Regions from separate parts of the Thioalkalivibrio sp. ALJ15 genome, predicted to be linked through region 1. Evidence: predicted binding sites of a transcription regulator. Region 1 holds the regulator's gene; the other holds the start of a gene.
The links. The regulator FNR, encoded in region 1, switches genes on or off when oxygen is low (the NO sensors DNR and NnrR bind a similar motif). The targets are predictions, from matches to a motif close to TTGATNTANATCAA.
Positions count from the first base shown of each region.

Region 1 (3,626 bases):
TACCGGCAAGGCGTGAGCCCCGAGCGAGGCGTTACCACATGAGGTCGTCGGGGACGACGTAGTCCTTGTACGGGTCGTCGGGATCGGGCTCGGAACCGCCGCTTTCCTCGGCCGGGATAACCAGCGGCCATTCGGCATCCCGCTCGCGGATCTTGTCCGCGATGTCGCGCGGGATTACACGGAAACCCTTGCTCGGGTGCAGCTCCAGGCCGGCCAGCGCCGCGCGGCCGTCGACCAGGCGCTTGCGGGTGTCCTCGGTCACCGGCAGGTGGCGGACCTGCCCGTCGAACTGGAAGTGGTAGTCGATCGCGGCGTCGCCGGTGGGGATCGGGGCCAGGTGCTGGTTCACCAGTTCGCGAATCTGCGCCCGGCGCGCGCGGCGTTCGGCCTTTTCCTGTCGTTCCTGGTTCTTCTCCCGCGAGCGCTGGGCCTGCTCGGCTTGACGAGCCGCAGCGGCGCTAGCCTCGGCGTCGGCGGGCTTGCCCTTTTTCTTTTTCGGTTGTGTCTTCTGGGCCTTGTGCTTCTGGCTCTTGGCCTTGCGCACCTGTTTTTCGTCCACCAGCCCGGCCTTCAGGAGCTGATTGCGCAGATCGTCCGACATGCCGCTTGCCTGTAGAAAATGTGTCGGGAGGATAGCCCGAACCTCTGCTATGTGCAGCCGACGTGTGTAAGTTCGGGTAATCCGTCCAGGATCTCGGTCATGGGAAGGGTGGGAAACAGCAGGTGTAAACGCCGCGCAAGATCGGGAGTCGCAGCGGGATTGCCCAGCGCCTGCGTGCGCTGACACAGTCGCATCGCAGCCGTGCGCTCGCAAGCCAGCTCCAGCCCTTTCACGGCGTCGTACAGGGCTTGGCGTTGTCGCTCATCGGGGCTGTTGGGCTTGAGACGGCGGCGCAGGGCGCGCACGCGCGAGGTGGTTTGCTCGCGCCAGCGCGCGGCGGCCTGCATCAGCGCCTGCCAGTCGTGTGTGTGTACTCGCCGTGGGTACCACAGGGCGAACAGGGCGAGGATGGCATCGACCTCATGGGCATCCTGCCAGTGCAGCAGGCGTTTCCGTGCGGGGGCGCAGGCCCATATCCGCAGGGCGAAATCCCAGAAGCGGTCGAAGTCGTGTGGCCGGGCGGCCTCAGGCACTACTGGCGGCGGGCGTAAAAGTCACGCCGGCGGTACTGCGCAGGGTCGTCGGCTCGAGGATCTCGAGATCCCGGGTGTGCAGGTTGATTACCCCCTGGTTGCGCAGCTGTGTGAACAGGCGGCTGATGGTCTCCTGAGTCAGCCCCAGGTGGTTCGCGATGTCGGCGCGCGACATCGGGAGGTAGAAGCGCTCGGTGGACAGGCCCCGTGCACGATGCCGCTCCGACAGGGTGACGAGGAATGTGGCCAGGCGCTGCTCCGCCGTGCGCTGCCCGAGCAGGGCATGCAGGCTTTCGTCCTGAGCCAGCCCCTGGCTCATCACGTTCATCATGTGCTGGCGGAATGTCGGAAGCCTGCCGGCGAGGTCGTCCACATGGGTGTACGGGACTGCGCAGACACTGGTGGATTCGAGGGCGACCGCGCTGACCGGATGTTTTCTGGAGTGGATCGCATCCAGCCCCAGCAGATCGCCTGCGAGGGCGAAGCCGGTGATTTGCTCGGTACCGTCGTCGCCGATCAGAACGGTCTTCAACGCCCCGGTGCGTACGGCAAACAGGGTGTCGAAGCGCTCGCCCATGCCGAACAGCAAGGCCCCCTTTTCGATCGGACGGCGTTGCTGCACGATCTCGTCGAGTTGCCAGAGTTCGTTTTGTGGCAGCCCCATCGGCAGACAGAGCTGGCGCAGGGTGCAGTGTTCGCAGGCTTGGGTCGGGCGCAGTGTCATGTGCTCAGGTTAGCGGTTTTGCCATCGGTGAGGGAAGGTGTGTGAGGCCCCCGTATAGAGGTTGCCCGTATGAGGAATTCCGGTATTGTGAGTGTGGAACCTTTTGGAGTGGCAGGGATCAGCCAATTCAGAGGCTTGCGGCGGAGCGAGTGCGATATCTAGACTCTGTTTAATATAGCAGGCGATTCGCATGGGAAGGGACGCAATGATCGAACGGATGCTGAACGAATACATGCACCACGGCACGCTGATCCTGCGCGAGCCGGACGGGAGCGAGCGCCGTTTCGGGCAGGGGGCACCCGAGATCACGCTGCAGGTCCATGATCGGGCGGCCCTCAAGCGCATCGCGCGAGATCCCGGGTTTCAGCTGGGCGAAACCTATATGGACGGGCTCTGGTCGCCGGGTCCCGAGGGCATCCGGGTGTTTCTGGATGTGGCCATGCGCAACTTCGCGCCCAGATTCCAGCGTCGTGTGCACCCGCTGGTGTGCATGTTTCGCGCGGTCCTCGAGCAGGGCAACCGTATCGCGCGCAGCTACCAGAACATCTCCCATCATTACGACGTGGACGAGTGGCTGTTCCGCCGTTTTCTCGACGAAGGCATGTTCTACAGCTGTGCCTATTTCGAGCGCCCGGACATGACCCTGGAGGAGGCCCAGCAGGCCAAGTGCGCGATGCTGCGCAAGAAGCTGGTGCTGGAGCCCGGTCAGCGGGTGCTGGATATCGGCTGCGGCTGGGGTGGGCTGGCCTTTCACCTGGCCGAGAATGCCGATGTCCAGGTGGACGGAATCACCCTGTCCCGGGAGCAGCTGCGAGTGGCCCAGGCCGAGGCGAAGCGCCGCGGGCTGGACGATCGCGTGCGCTTTTTCTATCAGGACTACCGCGAACACGACGACCAGTACGACCGGATCGTCAGTGTCGGCATGTTCGAGCATGTCGGCGTGCCCAATTACGGCACGTTCTTCCAGCGGGTGAACGACCTGCTCAAGGACGATGGCGTGGCCGTCCTGCACACGATTGGCCGCCAGGGGCCTCCGGGGACCACCAACCCCTGGCTGAGCAAGTACATCTTCCCTGGCGGTTATACCCCGGCACTGTCCGAGGTGATGGAGGCGTTGGAGCCGACCCCGCTGCATACCACCGATATCGAGTTCTGGCGGCTGCACTATGCGGAGACGCTCGCCGAGTGGTATCGGCGGTTCCAGAACATCCGTGCCGAGGCAGTGGGCCACTTCGACGAGCGCTTCTGCCGCATGTGGGAGTTCTATCTGGCCAGTTGCGAGGCGACCTTCCGCTGGTGGCGCCAGGTGGTGTTCCACATCCAGGTGGCCAAACAGCAGGATGCCGTGCCGCTCACCCGCGACTATCTGTATGCCGACGAGGCGCCCAAGGTGGTTTCGACGCCGCCGGGGGAGGCGGCAGTCCGGGGTCGCAGTGCTGCGTAGGGATTGCGGACTACTTCCTGGCTCCCTGAACATTTTTTCCTGACCGGGCACCCGCAACCGGTCTGTTTTCCCTACACTTCACGGAAACGCTGAGGGGGCAGGGACGACGCGTGTTTGGCAGGTTTCGCAAGCGGCAACAGCGGCAGGAGGCCCCCCAGGCCGCCAGTCCGAGCCAGGACCATGTGCTGATCGAGGCGGCCGGGCGCAGCCGGATCACCGAGGTCGCGGCGACCGCGCGCAAGGTGCCCTGGTCGCTCAACATGCTGCAGCTGCTGTGGGCGGCCGGCCCGGTGACCTTCCTCGCGATGCAGGGGGGCTATTTCC
Region 1 is NZ_KB912057.1:258,901-262,526, reverse strand. It holds gene G015_RS0104860 (DNA mismatch repair protein MutS) at 1-16, shown strand, start outside; gene G015_RS0104855 (DUF2058 domain-containing protein) at 32-601, opposite strand; gene G015_RS0104850 (TIGR02444 family protein) at 649-1,134, opposite strand; gene fnr (fumarate/nitrate reduction transcriptional regulator Fnr) at 1,127-1,858, opposite strand; gene G015_RS0104840 (cyclopropane-fatty-acyl-phospholipid synthase family protein) at 2,064-3,302, shown strand; gene G015_RS0104835 (hypothetical protein) at 3,413-3,626, shown strand, end outside.

Region 2 (3,626 bases), on a different contig from region 1:
CCCAGCTGGTATCACCAGGTCTGGCGCTACGAGGATGGCGAGTGGGTGCGCTACGGATCCGGCGGCCCGGGGCCGGACGAGCACGGCCTGTACGAGGACCGTATCTCCATGATGCTGGACGACGGCAAGGTGGAAGGCTTCGACCGCATGGGCGGGTGGATGACCGCGCATGACGGCATGCGCAGCCTGACCTCCGAGGTGGACGCGGATGCGGTTCGCGAGCATCCCAAGCTGGGTGGCGAGCTCGGGCGCAGCGATGTCCGCAAGTATCTCCCGCAGACTCGTGTTACGGACGACCCGGAAGAGACCTCCTGGGGTCAGATTCTCGATGATGACGCCGTGGATCAGCTGCAGTCCGATGGCGTCTTCCTCGACCTGTGGCAGTGGCGCGCGCACCGCAGCCATCCGATGGGTTATGCGGACAACAATTACGTGCTGCACTACCGCCTGTCGTCCGAGGGCACCAGCATGTTCACGACCAACTGGGACGACGATGCCGATCAACCCGCCTGGATGTTTGATCCGGAGAAGGTCGGAGCCCCCGCCCTGGAGTGGGAAGCGCTGATCGCCCGCGAGTACGGGCAGGACGATTTCTATTACATCCACGAGGGCAATGCGGTCGCCTTCGATCCGGACCACGACTGGCAGGAAGGCGACGTGATCCCGCAGCGGTTCCTGCAAGAGCCGAGCGGCAGTCGCGGCGCGATCCGTGCCGATGGTAGCTACGAAGACGGCGCCTGGCGGATTGCGCTGACCCGTTCGCTCGAGGCACCCAATGACCGTGACAGCAAGACCCTGGAACACGGAGCGTCCTACAACGTGGCCTTCGCGGTTCACAGTGCCGCGGGCGCGCGCTGGCACCTGGTCTCGCTGCCGATGACCCTGGGGCTGGAAGACGGGGAGGCCGACATCGTGGCCCGGCGCGTCGATGGGGATCTGGGCGACGCCGATCTGGAATGGACCGAGGTCGAGGTGTTCTACCCCGGGCAGATCACCTATCAGTTCCTGCACAGCGACAACCATCCTGGCCGCGAGCTGGTGCGTGAGGGCGAGGAGGGTGTGCGTGATCAGCACGACCTGGACACCCTGCCGGGCTTCATTGTCGACATGGAGCAGCAGCTCCTGCGCGACGCGGACTGAGTCGCGCTGATCGGCACCAGGCGCGCTCAAACCGGAGCGCGCCTGGTGTCGCCACTCGCGGCTGCCGGGGGCGCGCGATGCCCTCTTGCGATGCCATGCACGCAAAGGCACAAGGTTTAAGCTCGTGTCTCCCGGGTTGGCAAAACCGGCTCCCGCCACCGGTGTCCCACGCTGGGTCACAACTTTTGTTATCCCACATCTTCAACAGACAATCCTGGAAACCGTGCAGCGGCTATCCCGGATCCTGGTGCTGAAACGCCATTTCGGAGCCGGCAAGACCAGGCGGCGAAAGACCCGTTCCCCCGGATCGAAGCTGAATATGATCTGCATCAATGGATGACTGAGGTGGTTCGGTAGCCTGTCCCCAGGCCCAAAAGCCTTGTCCTTGCCGCCGAACGCCACCCTCGCAGCTCCGGTGTTCGGCCCATCCAGAGACGCGGACCCGCAGAACCGCGTCTGCTCCACAGGAGGTTCAGTATGAAACCGTTCCGCTTCCAGTCCCGTCCATTGGTCCACTCACTGCTGGCCAGCACCGTGCTGGCGGTCGCCAGCATTGGTTTCTCCTCGGCTCAGGCCGATAGCGAGGATGCCGAGGAGCTTCGCGATCGCGCGCGGGTGATGTTTGGCGCGGTCACGCCTTCCAACTTCGAGGAACGCAACGATCCCAAGGCCGTCCTCGGCGAGCACCTGTTCTGGGACCAGCGCCTGTCGCGGGACGGCATGACCGCCTGCGCCAGTTGCCATTACCAGGAGAATTGGGGTTCCGACCTGCGCCGCCTGTCCATTGATGCTCGCGGTAACGAGACCGGGCGTCATTCGCAGACCGTGTTCTTCTCCATGGACACCAAGGCCAACCGCTGGCTGGGCGACCGCGAGACGGGCGCCGAGCAGGCTCAGGGTTCGATTACCGGTTCGATGGGCTTTGACGAGCAGGAAGACATCCTGCCGCTGCTCGAAGAATTCGGGTATGCCGAGAAATTTGAGGAGGCCTTCCCCGACGACGATGACGCCGTGAACCCGGAAAACTATGGCCTCGCACTGCAGGCCTATCAGGCTACGCTGCGCAATCCGGCACCCTTCGATGACTTCCTGGATGGCGAAGACGACGTCCTGAGCGAAATCCAGCTGCGTGGTCTGCGCAACTTCATGGATGCCGGTTGTGCCGGTTGTCATGGTGGCCCGCTGGCCGGTGGCGAGCAGTTCCAGCGCTTCGGGGTGGTCGAGGATTACTGGGAACATACCGGCACCCATCCGGACGACATCGACGAAGGGCTGATGGCTGCAACCGGGGACGAAAGCGATCAGTACTTCTTCCGCGTGCCGATCCTGCGCAACATCGCCAACACCGGCCCGTACTTCCACGACGGCAGTGTCGAGACGCTGGAGGACGCAACCCGCATCATGGCGCTGATCCAGCTTGGGCAGGAACTCAGCGATGACGAGGTCGAGAGCATGGTGGCCTTCATGGAATCCCTGACCGGGGACATCCCGGTGAACTTCCGTCCGCCCGAGGGGGTTCCGTTTGACCTTCCGGAAGGGGTCAAGGATGCACTGAAGGAACGCGAAGGTAGCGACGAGCTCGCCAAGAGCGACTAACGGGCCTCGTGGTACGGCCTGCAACTGGCGGCCACCCTTGGGGTGGCCGTTTTCAGTTTGCGCTTTGGGTGGCCCCGGCCTCACCGCTGGAGGAAGCCTCGTGGCGGATCATGCGGTCCACGTAGAGGAAGCCAAACGGCACGACGCCGAGGAGCAGGACCAGAAGCCACTTCCACACCGACCAGCCGCTCAAGTGACTGGCGATCAGCGAGGTCGCACCGTAGATGATGAACAGGATGCCGTGCACCCAGCCGGCATAGGTGACGGCCAGCGGCATATCCGCATAGGTGCGCAGCGGCATCGCGACAAACAGCAGGGTGATGAGCGACAACCCCTCGAGAACGCTGATCAGGCGGAAAAATTTCATGGACTGCGGACCGGCTACACGGAAAACGTGGCGAAGGGTAGCACAGGCGATCCACGGCACTCGTCAACGGGCTGGCGCAATCAGCGTCCGCCGTGGCCATTAATCAGGGTTTCCCTGGGAGCGCATATGAGCAACAAGCAGCACTGGGAACAGGTCTACCAGACGCGTGATACCGAGGCGGTGGGCTGGTACGAGTCCGAGGCCCGTACATCAAGGGCTTTGATTCGGGAGGTGGCTCCGAGTGCCGAAGCCGCCATCGTCGATATCGGCGGGGGTGCATCCGTCCTGGTGGATGAGTTGCTGACGGAGGGTTATCACAACCTCACGGTACTCGATCTGTCCGCAGCGGCCCTGCGAAAGGCGCGGGAGCGGATCGGGGAGCGCGCCAGCGCCGTCACCTGGCTGGAAGCGGATGTGCTCGAAATCGCGTTCCCGCAGGACATCTTCGATGTCTGGCACGATCGTGCGGTGTTTCATTTCCTGACCGGAGCGGATCAGCGCGCTGCCTACGTGCGTCAGGTGC
Region 2 is NZ_KB912058.1:411,901-415,526, forward strand. It holds gene G015_RS0108760 (ethylbenzene dehydrogenase-related protein) at 1-1,140, shown strand, start outside; gene G015_RS0108765 (cytochrome-c peroxidase) at 1,618-2,736, shown strand; gene G015_RS0108770 (DUF3817 domain-containing protein) at 2,789-3,103, opposite strand; gene G015_RS0108775 (class I SAM-dependent methyltransferase) at 3,230-3,626, shown strand, end outside.
Region 2: a site for FNR is predicted at 1,460-1,473, ahead of G015_RS0108765 (cytochrome-c peroxidase). Genes of this name have one in related genera too.